3 regions of the Janthinobacterium sp. J1-1 genome follow, and region 2 is predicted to be linked to each of the others. Evidence: predicted binding sites of a transcription regulator. Region 2 holds the regulator's gene; each other region holds the start of a gene.
What was found. The regulator FNR, encoded in region 2, switches genes on or off when oxygen is low (the NO sensors DNR and NnrR bind a similar motif). The targets are predictions, from matches to a motif close to TTGATNNNNATCAA.
Positions count from the first base shown of each region.

Region 1: a site for FNR is predicted at 1,362-1,375, ahead of Q8L25_RS04900 (IPT/TIG domain-containing protein). Genes of this name have one in related genera too.
Region 3: a site for FNR is predicted at 1,374-1,387, ahead of Q8L25_RS15160 (OmpW family outer membrane protein). Genes of this name have one in related genera too.

Region 1 covers NZ_CP132339.1:1,081,614-1,086,715, forward strand. Annotated here, with positions in the region: gene metH (methionine synthase) at 1-941, opposite strand, end outside; gene Q8L25_RS04900 (IPT/TIG domain-containing protein) at 1,597-4,095, shown strand; gene Q8L25_RS04905 (SMI1/KNR4 family protein) at 4,182-4,598, opposite strand; gene Q8L25_RS04910 (HNH/ENDO VII family nuclease) at 4,595-5,102, opposite strand, start outside.
Region 2 covers NZ_CP132339.1:246,191-251,292, reverse strand. Annotated here, with positions in the region: gene Q8L25_RS01105 (response regulator) at 1-309, opposite strand, end outside; gene fnr (fumarate/nitrate reduction transcriptional regulator Fnr) at 532-1,290, shown strand; gene Q8L25_RS01095 (FixH family protein) at 1,291-1,815, opposite strand; gene ccoG (cytochrome c oxidase accessory protein CcoG) at 1,872-3,263, opposite strand; gene ccoP (cytochrome-c oxidase, cbb3-type subunit III) at 3,268-4,194, opposite strand; gene Q8L25_RS01080 (cbb3-type cytochrome c oxidase subunit 3) at 4,187-4,387, opposite strand; gene ccoO (cytochrome-c oxidase, cbb3-type subunit II) at 4,389-5,003, opposite strand; gene ccoN (cytochrome-c oxidase, cbb3-type subunit I) at 5,019-5,102, opposite strand, start outside.
Region 3 covers NZ_CP132339.1:3,329,452-3,334,553, forward strand. Annotated here, with positions in the region: gene Q8L25_RS15145 (NAD(P)H-dependent oxidoreductase) at 1-309, opposite strand, end outside; gene Q8L25_RS15150 (MerR family transcriptional regulator) at 369-716, opposite strand; gene fur (ferric iron uptake transcriptional regulator) at 769-1,206, opposite strand; gene Q8L25_RS15160 (OmpW family outer membrane protein) at 1,454-2,071, shown strand; gene Q8L25_RS15165 (gamma carbonic anhydrase family protein) at 2,176-2,718, shown strand; gene Q8L25_RS15170 (DUF3144 domain-containing protein) at 2,741-3,058, opposite strand; gene Q8L25_RS15175 (gluconokinase) at 3,128-3,655, opposite strand; gene Q8L25_RS15180 (Na+/H+ antiporter) at 3,658-5,102, opposite strand, start outside.

The DNA.
Region 1 (5,102 bases), 840 kb from region 2:
GAGGTGTCTTCCGGCAACTCGTCAAAGCCGGTGTCGCTCATCGGGTTGGGCAGGCCGGCGTTCGGGTAGATGCACACGAAGGTGTCGGCGATCTTCGACAGCTCTTCCGCGTACGGGCGCATCAGCGCCGCGCCCAGTGCGCAGTTCAGGCCTATCGTCAGCGGTTTTGCGTGGCGCACGGAATTCCAGAAGGCGGGCACGGTCTGGCCTGACAGGATGCGGCCCGACGCGTCGGTGACGGTGCCCGAAATCATCAACGGCAAACGCACCACCTCCGGGTTCTGCTCGTAGAACAGGTCGATCGCGAACAGCGCCGCCTTGCAGTTGAGGGTGTCGAAAATGGTTTCCACCAGCAGCACGTCGGCGCCGCCTTCGACCAGGCCCCGGGTTTGCTGCAGATAGGACGCCACCAGCTGGTCGAACGTGACATTGCGCGCCGCCGGATCGTTCACGTCCGGCGAAATCGACGCGGTTTTTGGCGTCGGTCCCAGGGCGCCGGCCACGAAGCGCGGCTTGTCCGGCGTGGAATACTTGTCACAGGCGGCGCGCGCCAGTTTTGCCGCCTGCACATTCATCTCATAGGCCAGGTGCGCCATGTGATAGTCGTCCTGGGCGATGGTGGTGGCGCCAAAGGTATTCGTTTCGATCAGGTCGGCGCCGGCCGCCAGGTAGCGCTCGTGGATTTCCTGGATGATATGCGGCTGCGTCAGTGTCAATAATTCATTATTGCCTTTGACGAACAACTCGCGCGCACCCGAGTCGGCCGGCGCGGCGAAGTCGATGAAGCGGCCAGTTGGCCCCCCGCGATACGCCACTTCGTCGAGCTTGTACTGCTGGATGATCGTGCCCATCGCACCATCGAGGATCATGATCCGGCGCGCCATGATGGCGCGCAACGAGGCTTCGGTCGGGGACAGGGCGGGGATCACGGTATCGGTCATTTCATGCTTTCAATAGGCAACGGGCGGCGGCGCGGTGGGCAGGCGTTGCGCATCAGCAGGATCAGCCGACGGAGTGCGCCGGCCGGATAGGCTGGCGGAAGGGGGCAATCGCCTGAGTTCACCGGGTCTAAAATTATACGGCATCGCGCAGTTTTGGTTTTGGGCAAAAGCCCTTGGCGGCTGCGGATAGGCCGTCCACGCAACACATTGGCATGCCAAAAAGCGTGGCGATCGTGCCATCACACTTTCTCTCACATTCTCTCCCGCATTACATTTGTAAAAATCTCGGCCAAATTGTTAATTATTTAAAAGATATCATCTTGATAGTCACTGTTTATGTGGAAAAATCCCCACATTTTTGTAAATCCGTGAAAATTTTTTTTATGAACCAACTGCCAATGTTCTATTTGAAAACAAAGCTTGATCTATAGCAATACAGAGCGAGAGCGGTAATGCCTAAAATAAAGGTTGTCTGTGAGTTATGTTAATTACTGCCGAGAGTATTTAAACCAAAGTCATTAATAGTTGTCTTTCGGAATTTTATTCAATCATAATGTCGGTTCCTTAGATCAACATTCTCTCCAAAAGTCACCGATATGTCACATACCTCTTTCACTTCTCCTGCTGTCGCGCTGCGCGGAAACGGATGCCAGCCATGAAAAACCATTTGCTTATTGCATTGATTGCCATGCTGGGTCTGTCCGCTTGCGGCGGCGGTGGAGGTGGCGGCGGTACCGGCACCGTGGTGGCGACCACCACCACCAACCCCGCGCCGGCGGTGGTGTCGGCCGTGACGGCCGTCTCGGCCAACAGCGCGGCCATCGGCACCAGCGTGACGGTCACCGGTAGCAACCTCGACCGCGTCTCGGCCTTCCAGGTCGGCGGCGTGACCCTGGTTGCGAGCAATGTCAGCGCCGGCAGCGCCACCCTGGCGATGCCGGCCACGCCGGTCACCGGCGCCCTGACCCTGGTGACCGCCAGCGGCACGGTCGCCACCAGCCAGGCCATCACGGTCTACCTGCCGTTGACGGCCGGCGAACTGACACCGGCCAGCGGCATCGTCGGCGGCAGCGTGACCATCACCGGCAGCGGCATGGCCAATGTCACGGCAGTGGTGTTTGCCAACGGCACCGCCGCCACCGTGCAAAGCCATACCGACAGCAGCGTGACCTTCGTGGTGCCGGTCGGCGCCGTGACGGGCCAGTTGACCGTGCGCGGTACCTTCAACGAAGCGCTGACCAGCGCCGCCTTCACGGTCTTGCCGACCGTTGGCGTGACGTCGATCAGCACCGCCATCAGCGGCGCCAATGTGATTGTGACCGTGGCCGGCAGCAACCTGGACCAGGTCAATGGCGCCACCATCGGTGCGACCACCGCCACGATCGTCAGCGCCAGCGCCACCGAACTGCGCGTGTCGGCGCCAAGCTCGGCCACCGGCAACCTGATGCTGTCGGCGCCGTCGCGCGCCGCCGTCAATGCCGGCACCGTGGCGGCGTTCACCCTGGGCGCCATCGATTTTTCGCAAGTGCTGAACCTGAGCGCCAGCGATGCGGCGCTGCGTTTGACGCGTGGCAAGCCTGCCGCCGTGCGCGTGTCGGTGCTGGGTACCCTGGCCGGCCGCAGCAGCCCGGCGGTGACCCTGGCGGCCACCTCGTCCACCGGCGCCAACCTGGGCAGCCTGGTCCTGAATGGTCCGGCCACCTTGCCAACGGCCAAGAACACCTACAGCTTCGACGGCAACTTCAGCGCCGCCTTGCCGGCCAGCTGGATCCAGCCCGGCCTGCAGGTGCGCGTGACGGCCGTCGGCAACGATGGCACGCAAGTGAGCCAGCAAGCCACGCCGGCCGTGTCGTCGGCCGCCAAGATGCACCTGGTGCTGGTGCCCCTGACCACCAACGACGGCACTTCCGTCCTGCCTGATCCTGAAGTGATCCGTGCCGCCATCGTGCGCGTGTATCCCTACGCCGCCGAAGACATCACCATCACCAAGCGCGTGGCGCTCAATGTCGGCGGCAGCAGCGCGGTCGACACCTGGTGGAGCGAGACCCTGCCGAAGATTGAAGCGGCGCGCAGCCAAGAAGACAGCACCGCCTTCTACTACGGTTTCGCCACGCAGATGTCGGCCAGCCGCACCGCCGGCCTGGCGTATATCAGCGACCGCACCACGGGCGTTTCCAGCCCGTCGGCGATCGGCCTGGACGCCAGCGCCACCCGCACCGCCTCGGTCGATGCCTTCGGCAATGCATGGCCAGAGTGGCTGACGACGATGATCCATGAAATCGGCCACAACCATGCGCTGCAGCACGTCGCCTGCGGTTCGCCGACCAATACCGCCGCCGACTATCCGTATGCGAACGGCGACCTGGGCAGCCAGCCACTGTATAACAGCAACTACGGCGCCGCCATCGGCCAGTTGAGCCAGGCGACCTACACCAGCAACGGCAGCACCAAGCAGATGAAGGACGTGATGAGCTATTGCAGCGGCGCCTGGTTCTCGGACTACAGCTATGCCCGCATCCAGCAGTTCCTGGAAAGCTACGCCGCCCGCATCGCCCGCACCGGCCGCAGCACCTCGGTGGGCGCCAATGTGCTGGCCGCCGACAATGGTTATCTGACCATTTCGGGCCGCATCACCGCCAATGGCGTGCAATTGCACCCGGCCGTGGCCTCGGCCACCGCGCGTATCGCTACCGCCGACAGCAGCGCCAAATACAGCCTGCGGATTTTAACGGCGTCCGGACAAACTATTAACGTGCCATTTGATACGCAGCAGCTGGCCGACAGCAGAGTCGACGTGAGCCACTTCCGTGTCAGCTTTGCCAACCCCGGCGACATCAGCGATATCGACGTGCTGGCCAACGGCAAGGTCGTCAGCAAGCTGGACCGTTCGGCACGCCGTGCCGCCGTGGCCAGCGCCGCCTCGCTGGAGGTCAAGCAAACGGCCGCCGCCCTGGCCCTGACGTGGAATGCCGACGTCGAGCCATATGCCGCCGTGCTGTTCGTCGCTGCCGATGGCCGCAAGACCGTGGTCGCCAGCGCCCTGACGGGCGGTACCGCTTCGGTCGATATCAGCGCCTTGCCGGCCGGTGGCCGCTTCGAGGTGAGCCTGTCGTCGTCGGTACGTGGCCGCATGGTGAAGGTGGCGCGCCAGTAAGCGCCCTGGTTTGCCAAGCGCTCAGCCGCCCGGCGTCGGGCGGCTGAGCGTTGACGGATATTGCCGCAGGCGCGTGGCCGTTTCCCTTATTGCTGCACGCTGAAAATCTGCCCGATCAGAAATGCCTGCAGATCATTTTTCAGTACCTGCACGATACCGCCGTTGGGGGTGGCCCACATGACAACAGTCTGTGCGAGGTTGTCGTACAGGTAGTAATGCCCATCGCCTGCGTCGAGCAGGGGAACGGCATTGCGCGGGTAGGTCGGATCGCGACTCAGGTCGGCATGGCTGTTTCTGACATTCAGGTAATAGTCGTCCGGCACGCCAAGCCCGTAGATTTCGATGCCGCCGAATACAATCACGCCGAAGGTTGTTAAAAATAATATGTATTCGGGCGACAGCTTCCATCCCAGTGCGGCTTCGAGGGCCCGCACGCCATCCATGGTTGCCGGGCGGTTTTTTGCCCGGTGGCGCTCGACCAGTTCTTTCAGTTCATTCATCATGCCGTACCCTCTCCACGCTGGTTTTCAATTTGTTGTGCCCGCGCTTTCCAATGCTCGATGCGCTCCTTGCAGAAGTCTGCCCGGTTGATTTCAGTTTCCTTGAGCTTGTCGTGCAGGATATTGTCATTGCCATTGCTGCGGTGTTCGGCGCCGGTCAGTTCGGCTAGCGGAGAATCGGGCTTTTGCCCGATATGATGCAGTTCAATCGGTTTTCCCTGGCTATCGAGCGGCGCCAGGCCCTCCTTCATTCGTTCCAAATTCGTTTCCCCCCACACGTCAGTTTTGTCCAGGTCGATATCGGTACGGATCAGAGCGTCCTTGTCATTGACGACGGTGGCCTCGAGTTCAGCTTTTTCATAGATCCCGCCTTCCGCTTCGCTGCCGATGGCATCGAGTACGGTGTCCGGGTAGTCGCCCTGTTTCAGACGCTCGCGCGTTTCACTACTGAGCGGCGGCAGCTGTTCGCGGCTTTCCTGGGTCAGTCTGAGCGGCTTGTCCAGTTCC
Region 2 (5,102 bases):
CAGCACGTCGTCGAACAGGGCCAGCATGGCGCGCTGCTCATAGTACTGGCGCAACTGGGCCGGCTGCGCCATCAGCGCGGCCGGCTGGCGGCGCGCCGTTTCGCTGATCACGTCGAGCAGCATGCCGAGCTTGTCGTCGAGTTCCTCGGCGGTGCGGTCGATCATCGCCGTCTGCTGGCTTAATAGTACCTTGGTGAAATCGTCGCGCATGCGCTGCACTTGCACCAGGGTCACCAGGGCGATCATGGCGATCGAGGTCAGGCTGGTGGCCAGCGCGACTTTTGCTTTAATGCCCAGAGGCTTCATCATTTCCTTATCCTTGGCAAACGGGCAAGCGGCACAAGCGCGCTGCGAGAGATGCTATGAGGAATTCTCCTATCAATACATCAACTTGGCAAGCGTGTGCTTGTGGCGGGGTTGCCATGAAAATAAATGACGAAAGTCGTTTATTCGGCGTATTTCGCCGAAATTGGCACACTACCTCTGCATATACAGTAAACTTGTTGTTGTATTTTATAAAAGGTACTCACCATGACACCAGAGCTCTTGACGCCAACCCTGCCCACCGTGAACGTGGAAGTGTTGCGTGCGCGTTGCGCGACGTGCAGCATGCACCAGTTGTGTCTGCCCATGGGACTCGATGTGGGTGACATGGACCGTCTCGACCAGATTATCGGCCGGCGCCGCAAGGTGGTGCGCGGCGCCTCGCTGTTCCGTATCGGCGACGCGTTCCAGAACCTGTATGCGATCCGCCTCGGTCATTTCAAGACCTACCAGATCAACCAGGGTGGCGAAGAACAGGTGACCGGTTTCCAGATGGCCGGCGAACTGCTGGGCATGGACGCCATCAGCGCCGATCGCCATCATTGCAATGCGGTGGCGCTGGAAGACAGTGAAGTGTGTGAAATTCCATTTTCCAGCCTGGAACAACTGCTGGGCAATATGCCGATCCTGCTGCGCCATTTCCACCGCATGATGAGCCAGGAAATCACGCGCGAGCAAAGCGTGATGCTATTGCTGGGCAATATGCAGGCGACCCAGCGCTTTGCCGCCTTTATCGTCAACCTGGCGTCGCGCTATGAAGCGCGCGGCTATTCGGGCAGTAACTTCCAGCTGCGCATGTCGCGCGAGGAAATCGGCAACTACCTCGGCCTGACGATCGAAAGCATCAGCCGTCTGCTCTCGAAATTCAAGAAGGAAGGCTGGCTGCGCGTGTCGAACCGCGAGATTGAAATCCTGCAGCCGGCCAAACTCAAGGCGATTACGGCCGGCACCGACGTCTGCAAATAATTACAGTTCCTTGTCGGCCTGGATGGTGATGTCGCGCTGGGCCGGCCAGGTCCAGATGCCCGACAGGCGCCACACGCGCTGCTGGTCTTCCACCAGCACCTGCCAGCGGCTGCGTTCGAGCATCGGCAGCGATACCGAAAAATTGCCGTCCGCATCGGGCTGCACCATCAGCCGGATATCTTTTTCCGGCAAGGTGGCGTGCGCCAGGTGCAGCAGCAAAGGCTGTTGGTAGGCCTTGCCGAAACTGTGCACGGAACCGGTGATGCGCGATTGCGCCACGTCGTAGGCCAGGCTGGTATCCATCGCCAGGTCGCTGGCGACGGTGTCGCGGCGCAAGTCCTGGTTGATCGCCTTGCCTTTCTTGTAGTAGTCGCCCACCACCAGCGCATCGGGTTGCGTAAACGCGATGTACCCCATGAAGCTGCCGACGACGACCGACAGGCCGGGGCCGATCATCAGCAGCCAAGGCCAGCGGTGCTTGTACCAGGGATCGACGGGAGCTTGCAGTTTGGCGGTCTTGGACATGGGTGTTTCTCCTGATTCAACACGGCGCCAGGCAAGGCCAGGCGCCGCTTCTTGGTTTAACGCGGCACGATGAATACCGCGCTTTCGCGCACATGCAAGGACGGATCGTCGAGCGACTGCAGCTCGATATGGATCTTGTTCGAGCCCTTCTCGCCGACGCCGTGCGGCACGCGCAAACGCACCGGCCAGCCCAGCGTTTCGGTCGGCTGCAGGGTCACTTCCTCGCGCGTGACCAGGCTCAAGCCTGGCAAGCCGGACACGCCGATCCTGAAGTGCTGCTGCTCTTCCGAGGTGTTCATGATCTGCAGGCGATACACGTTTTCGATCATGCCGTCTTCGACTTCGCGGCCCATCGAACCTCGGTCGCGGATGACGTCCATTTTCAGGGGCGTGCGCAGGAACAGCGAGGTACAGACGGCGATGATGATCAGCCCCAGGATCGAGGTGTAGATCAGCACGCGCGGGCGCATGGCGCGCCGGCGGATCTGCTTCGAGCTGAAGTTGTTTTCCATCGCATGGTCGGTGCTGTAGCGGATCAGCCCGCGCGGCCGCTCGACCTTGTCCATCACGCTGTTGCAGGCGTCGACGCAGGCGGCGCAGCCGATGCATTCATATTGCAGGCCGTTGCGGATATCGATGCCGGTCGGACACACCTGCACGCACAGGGTGCAGTCGATGCAGTCGCCCAGCGCTTTTTCCGTCCCCTCCTTGGCCGCCTTCTTGTTCAGTGCACCGCGCGGCTCGCCGCGTTTGTCATCGTAGGTGATGATCAGGGTGTCCTGATCGAACATGGCGCTCTGGAAGCGCGCATACGGGCACATGTATTTGCACACCTGTTCGCGCAGCCAGCCCGCGTTGCCGTAGGTGGCCAGGCTGTAGAACAGAATCCAGAACCATTCCCACGGGCCGAAGTTAAAGGTGCGCACTTCCTGCACCAGGTCCTGGATCGGCGTGAAGTAGCCGACAAAGGTAAAGCCGGTCCACAGGGCGATCGCGCCCCACGCCAGGTGCTTGGCGACCTTCTTGCCGGTCTTGCGCACGGAGGGGCCCTGGCGGTCGAGCGCCATGCGCGCGCTGCGCGTGCCTTCGATCTTGCGTTCGACCCACAGGAAGATTTCGGTATACACCGTTTGCGGGCAGGAAAAGCCGCACCAGACCCGCCCGGCAATCGCCGTGACCAGGAACAGCAAATACGCCGCGATGATCAGCAGGGCCGCCAGATAGATGAAATCCTGCGGCCACAGCACCACGCCGAAAATGTAGAACTTGCGCGTGGTCAAGTCGAACAGCAGGGCTTGCCTGCCGTTCCAGTTGAGCCACGGCAAGCCGTAGAACGCCAGCTGGGTGAGCCAGACGCACACCCAGCGCCATGTTGCATAGCGTCCTTTGGCCTCGCGAGGGTAGATCTGCTCGCGGGCCGCATACATCTTGATGACTTGGGGTTCCATTACATTACTTCACAGGAACCGCAGGCTGAGGGTTGGAGAGGCTCCAGATATACGCCGACAGCACATGTACTTTCGACTCGCCAAGGAAGTCACCGAAGGCGGGCATGGTGTTGTTGCGGCCCTTGCGGATGGTTTCCATGATGGTGTCGGCGCTGCCGCCATACAGCCAGATCTTGTCGGTCAGGTTCGGTGCACCGAGCTGCTGGTTACCCTTGGCATCGGCGCCATGGCAAGCCATGCAGGCGCCGAATTTCGATTTGCCCAGCACCGATTTGACCGGGTCCGAGGTCGAGCCCGACAGGCTCAGCACGTAATGGGCCACGTTCTCGATATCCTGCTCCGAACCGAGGGCGGCGCCCATCGGGATCATGATGCCGTTACGGCCGTGCATGATGGTGGTCTTGATGATGTCGGGATCGCCGCCATACAGCCAGTCCTTGTCGGTCAGGTTCGGAAAACCCTTGTTGCCGCGCGCGTCCGAACCGTGGCACTGCGCGCAGTAGGTCAGGAACAAACGCTGGCCGATGGCGTTCGCCTGCGGATCGGCGGCCACGGTTTTCAGATCCTGCTTCAGGTACTTGTCGAACAGGGGGCCGTAGTCGGCTTCCGCCTTTTTCAGTTCCTGCTCGTACTGGCCCGACGATTTCCAGCCCAGCTTGCCGGCATAGGTACCCAGGCCCGGGTACAGGAACAGATACGCCAGCGCGAACACGATGGTGATGTAGAACAGCCACATCCACCAGCGCGGCATCGGCGTATTGAGTTCCTTCAGGTCTTCGTCCCACACGTGGCCGGTGGTACCGTCGGCCGGTGCGCCCGGCAGTATCGTCACTTTCGACTGCGAGTACAGCAGCACGCCGCAGCCGATGATGCCCAGCAGGGACAGCACGACAATGTAAATATTCCAGAAACCACTGGTAAAGTCAGACATGGCCGCGCTCCTCTTTTGCCGCTCCGGCGTTGGTCGGATAGTCCAGCGCTTCATCGGCGAACGGCAGGTTGGCCGCCGCGTCGAAGTCCTTGTTGCTGCGGCTGAATGTCCACCACAGGATGGCCAGGAACGTCGTAAAGGAAACCACCGTCATGACGCTGCTGGCGCTGTCGAACAGATTCTCGATTGCCATGCTAATTCCTCGTTTTGATTAATGTGCCCAGGCCTTGCAGGTAGGCCACCAAGGCGTCTTCTTCCGTTTTGTCCTTCAGCTGTTCCGGGCCGGCGGCGATCTCTTCCTCGCTGTACGGCTGGCCCAGGCGTTTCAGGGCGCGCATCTTCGGCACGATGTCTTCCGGCGCCAGCTTGGTCTTCGCCAGCCATGGGTAGGACGGCATGTTCGATTCCGGCACCACGTCGCGCGGATTGTTCAGGTGGGTGCGGTGCCATTCGTCGCTGTAGCGCGCGCCGACCCTGGCCAGGTCGGGCCCGGTACGCTTGGAACCCCACTGGAACGGACGGTCGTAGACGAACTCGCCGGCCACCGAATAATGGCCATAGCGTTCGGTTTCGGCGCGCAGCGGACGGATCATCTGCGAGTGGCAGTTGTAGCAGCCTTCGCGCACATAAATGTCGCGCCCCGCCAGGCGCAGCGGCGAGTACGGTTTCAGGCCGGCGATCGGCTCGGTGGTGCTCTTCTGGAAGAACAGGGGCACGATTTCAACGGCGCCGCCGACGCTGATCACCAGGGTGACCAGGCCGATCAGCAGCCAGGGGTTTTTTTCAATCCATGCATGTGAGAATTTCATTTGCTTTCGCTCCTATCAGGCGTGCGCCGCGTTCAGTTCCGGGATGCGTGCGACCGGCAACTTGGTGCCGCGCAAGGTCATGTAGGTGTTGTAGCCCAT
Region 3 (5,102 bases), 3.1 Mb from region 2:
GCCGGGCAGGAACACGCGGTCGACAAAGCCCTTCAGCAGGGCCGGCGCGCCGCCCCACCAGATCGGATAAACGAAGACCAGGTGCCCGGCCCAGCTGATTGCTTCCTGCGCGGCCAGCAGGTCCGCTTCCAGCGGCTGCACCTGGCGGTAGCCCTGGTGCAGGATGGGGTCAAAATCCAGCTGGCCCAGGCGCAGTTCGCGCACCTCGTGGCCGGCCGCCCGGGCGGTGTCGAGATAGGCGTCGGCCAGGGCGGCGCAGAAACTGTCGTTCGATGGGTGGCCGAGGATGACCAGGATACGTGTGCGCATGAGGGCGGCTTTCATGAAATGAGCAGTGCCCATCATGAGGCCTGCCCCTGGGGGCAGAGTCAAGCGCGCTGCAGGCAATCCTTGATTTCCCCATCGATGGCCTGCAAGCGCGCATCGAGTGCTTGCAGCCGGGCGATTTCTTCATGCAGTTGCAAGCGCTTGGCGGCGATATGCCGGCCCAGCGCGGCCCAGTCGGTGTCAATGCCGGCCAGGATGGGCAGCAGTTCGGCCAGCCGGAAGCCCAGCGCCTGCGCCTGGCGGATCAGGGTCACCTGCGCCAGGTCCTGCTGCGAGTAGCGGCGGTAGGCGCCGGCCCGCCGCACTTCACCCAGCAGGCCCAGCGCTTCGTAGTGGCGCAGGGCCTTGGGGGTGGCGCCCGTCAGGCGCGCCAGTTCTCCGATATACATGCGGCATCCTTTCAACGTTGCCGCATTGTATAGCCTGGCCGCGAGGCCGCCTTCAGGGCTTGCGTGGAGGAACTTTTTTTGCCGTGCAGTCGGCGCAGGTGCCGTACAGCGACAAGGCGTGCTCATGCAGCACGAAGCCGCGCTCGGTGGCAATTTCGTGCTGGCGCAATTCGATGCCCTCGTCGACGAATTCATCGACCTTGCCGCAGCCGGTGCAGACCAGGTGGTCATGGTGCTGGCCTTGGTTCAGTTCGAATACGGCATGGCCCGATTCGAAATGGCGGCGAAACAGAATGCCCGCTTCGGCAAATTGCATCAGCACCCGGTAGATGGTGGCTAGGCCCACATCGATCTTTTCAGCCAGCAAGAGTTTATAGACATCGTCCGCACTCAGGTGCTTGATTGTTCCTTCTTGAAACAGCTGCAGAATCCGCAGGCGCGGTATCGTTACTTTCAGCCCCGATTCACGCAGTTCCCTCAATATATCCATGTCTCCCATCCCTTATATGAACGCCAGGTAAGGGCATATTATATCGCAAATGATAATCATTACTATTCTCATTTGTTGAGTGCGCCGGCTTGACCTTACCTTGCGACGCATCATTTTTTTGACCTGTGCAAGGAAAACTGGGGCCATTTTCTGCCTTCCGGCACTATTTGATGTGGATCAAAGTTTTTGCTGCACCGCACTCTTAGACTTCGCTGCGTTACTTAACGACAAAAAAGAGGGAAACAGAATGAAAAAGTCCGCAACTAAAGCAGCAATCGTTTTGGCCGCCATCGGCGCATTCGCCGGCAACGCAATGGCACAGGAAAGCCCATGGCTGGTCCGCGCCCGTGTGGTGCAAATCGATACGGCCAACAAATCTGCTCCTGTTGGTGGCGTCGGTGCATCCGACCGTATTCACGTCAGCGACAAAACGATCCCTGAAATCGATATCTCGTATTTCTTTACCCCCAATATCGCTGCTGAACTGATCCTGACCTACCCGCAAAAACACGACGTCAAACTTGACGGCGCCAAGATCGGCACCTTCAAGCACTTGCCGCCGACCCTGTCGCTGCAATACCACTTCATGCCCGAGAAACAATTCAGCCCGTATGTGGGCGCCGGCGTGAACTACACCAATATCTCCGACGTGAAACTGCTGGGTGGCGCCGGCCGCCTGGAACACGACAGCTGGGGTTACTCGCTGCGAGCCGGTGTCGACTACAAACTCGACAAAAACTGGTCGCTGAACTTCGACGTCAAGAAAGTGCAGATCCAGAGCGACGTGTTCATCAGCGGCGCGAAAGTCAGCAAAGTCAAGGTTGATCCATATCTGTTCGGCGTTGGCGTGGGGTATCGTTTCTAAGCTTTACCGTCTCGTCACAATCCGGCTGCTATCAGCCGGATTTTTTTTGCCCGTTTTTTCTTGCCGCCGCATACAATTTACATTTGTGATCAAACGAGACCACCATGCCTTTGAGTTCCTACCTGAATACCCGCCCAGTTCTCGGTGAGCGCGTCTACCTGCACGACACGGCCCAGGTGATCGGCGATGTACGGATCGGCGACGACTGTTCGATCTGGTGCAACAGCGTGCTGCGCGGCGACGTCAACCGCATCGTGATCGGCGAGGGCAGCAATATCCAGGATTTTTCCATGGGCCATGTGTCGCATAAAAATGCCGCCAAGCCCGACGGCTCGCCCTTGACCATCGGCAAATACGTGACCATCGGCCACTCGGTGATCCTGCACGGCTGCACCATCGGCGACGAATGCCTGATCGGCATGGGCAGCATCGTGATGGATGACGTGGTGGTGGAGAAAAACGTGATGCTGGGCGCCGGCAGCCTGGTGTCGCCGGGCAAGGTGCTGGAAAGCGGCCACCTGTACGTGGGCCGGCCGGCCGTCAAGGTGCGCGCGTTGACCGAGGCCGAGATCGCCTACCTGGGCTACTCGGCCGAGCACTATGTGCGCGTGAAGAACAATTACCTGGCGGGCAGGGACGACGCCTGACGGCCGCCGTCCGCTGCCATCATCAAGCCTGCGGTGCTGCCGCAGGCTGCGTGTACTTGTCGAAGTTGGCGATATAGTCGTTGAAGTTATCGGTCAGCATGCGTTTATATTGTTCCGTGAAAAAGGCGACGGCGTCGTCTTTTTCCAGCTGCATCTTGCTGACATCGTTGGTCTTGCTGGCCACCAGGAAGGCGTTGAAGCGGGCTGCCGCGTACAGCAGCGAGGTCGCCACTTCGTTGGCCGGGCTGTGCATGCATTGCTCGTTGGCCAGGGCGATGGCCTGGTCGGCGCGTTCCCAGAACTCGGGGCCTGGCGTGGGTTTGGTGGTCGGTGCGTTCATGGAATTCCTTATCAAAGTGCGCGCCAGTCTACACAGGGCACCGGCCACTGTCCAGCCAGTTGCGCGGCCTCAGGCGGCCTGCGCGATCTGCTGCACCAGCGTGGCGAGCGGCTGGCGGATATCGAGCACCATGCCGGCCTCGTCTGCCTGCAGCGGCTGCAGCGTGGCCAGCTGGCTGTCGAGCAGGCTGGCCGGCATAAAGTGGCCGGGCCGGTCCCGCACGCGGCTTTCCAGCACCGTGCGCGGGCCGTGCAGATGGGCAAAGCGCAGGGTTGGATCGCCTTCGCGCAACAGGTCGCGATAGCGGCGCTTCAGCGCCGAACACGACACCACCAGGCCCAGGCCATTCTGGCGCGCCACGGCGATACGCTCGCGCAGGGCGGCCAGCCAGCCGGCGCGGTCTTCATCGCCGAGCGGCTGGCCGGCGGCCATTTTGGCCACATTGTCAGGCGGGTGCAGCGCGTCGCCCTCGATATATTCGATGTGCAGCTGGGCGGCCAGGCGGCTGCCGACGGCGCTCTTGCCGCAGCCCGAGACGCCCATCACGACCCAGCGCACGGCGGCGCCAGGGTGGCTGATTGCGGCAGAGACGGCCATCGCTATTCCTCCAGCGTCGCTTCCAGCAGATCGATCTCGCGCAGCAGGCGCAGGTGGATGGCGTCGTCCAGCTCGCCCGAGATGCGGCGGCGGAACAGTTCGTCGCGCTCGGCATTGAGCGCTTCCAGGCGCAGCGAGCGCTCGGCCCTGGCCAGCTCCTGCATGCGGGCCGCCTCATCGTTGCTGCTTTCGCCATACGCCATGCGGCGCCGGTAGGCTTCGATCAGGCGGTTGGCGGCTTCGGTGACGACTTGCTCCTTGCCATCGGTACCGATGCCGGCGCAGACTTTTTCCAGCCGCGCCACGGCCGCTTCGGCGGCGGCCGAACGGGCGTTGCGCTCTTCGCTCGAGCGGCGCGCGGGCGGCGCGAACACCAGGCCTTTCGTCAAGAGCGGCAGGGTGACGCTGGCCAGTATCAGGGACAGCAAAATCACGCCCATGGCCAGGAAAATCACCAGGTCGCGCGCGGGAAAGCGCGTGCCGTCCGGCAGGAACAAGGGTAGTGTCAGGATGCCGGCCAGGGTCAGGGCGCCGCGCACGCCGGCAAACGAAGCCACCAGCAGCAGGCGCAGGCTGGGGCGTGCCAGCGAGCCGCCGTCCTTGCCTTCCAGCGAGGTGCCATTCCTGGCGGCTTTCTTCTGGCGCTTGAACAGGGTCAGCTTCATCGAGATGGCGACCCAGATAAAGCGCATGAAGGTCAGGCCCACCGTGATGGCCACCACGTACAGCGGCAGCTTCCAGGCGCTGCCGGCGCCTACTTCGGCCGAGGCCGCCTGCAGGCTGGCGATGGTGGTGGGGAGCTGCGCGCCCAGCATGACGAAGATCACGCCGTTCAGCACCAGTTGCACGGTGTCCCAGACGGCCTTGCGCTGGGTGCGCGTGGCGGCCAGCGGACGGCCGATCAGGTCGGCGTAATGCATGGACACGCCGGCCGTGGCGGCGGCCAGGATGCCCGAGCCGTGGATCTGCTCGGCGCCCAGATAGGCCGCAAACGGAATCAATATGCTGATCAGGATTTGCAGGCCCGGCTCTTCGCCGACCTTGCTGACCAGCCATTTGTTGGCCAGGCCCACGCCCCAGGAAATCGCCAGGCCGATCAGGATGCCGCCGCCCGCTTCCTGCAGGAAGCTCAAGGACGCCGCGCCGATGGAAAAGCCGCCCGTCATCATGGCGCCCACGGCAAACGTGAAGCACACCAGGCCGGAGGCGTCATTCAACAGCGACTCGCCTTCGAGTATGTGCATCAGGCGCGGCGGAATCGGATTGCCGGCCGCAATCGCCGACACGGCCACCGGATCGGTCGGCGACAGGATGGCGCCCAGCGCAAAGGCGACCGCCAGCGGCACGGTGGGGATCAGCCAGTCGATAAAGAAGCCCATGCCCAGCACGGTAAACAGCACCAGGCCGATGGCCAGCATCAGGATCGAGCGCGCATCGGAAAAAAAAG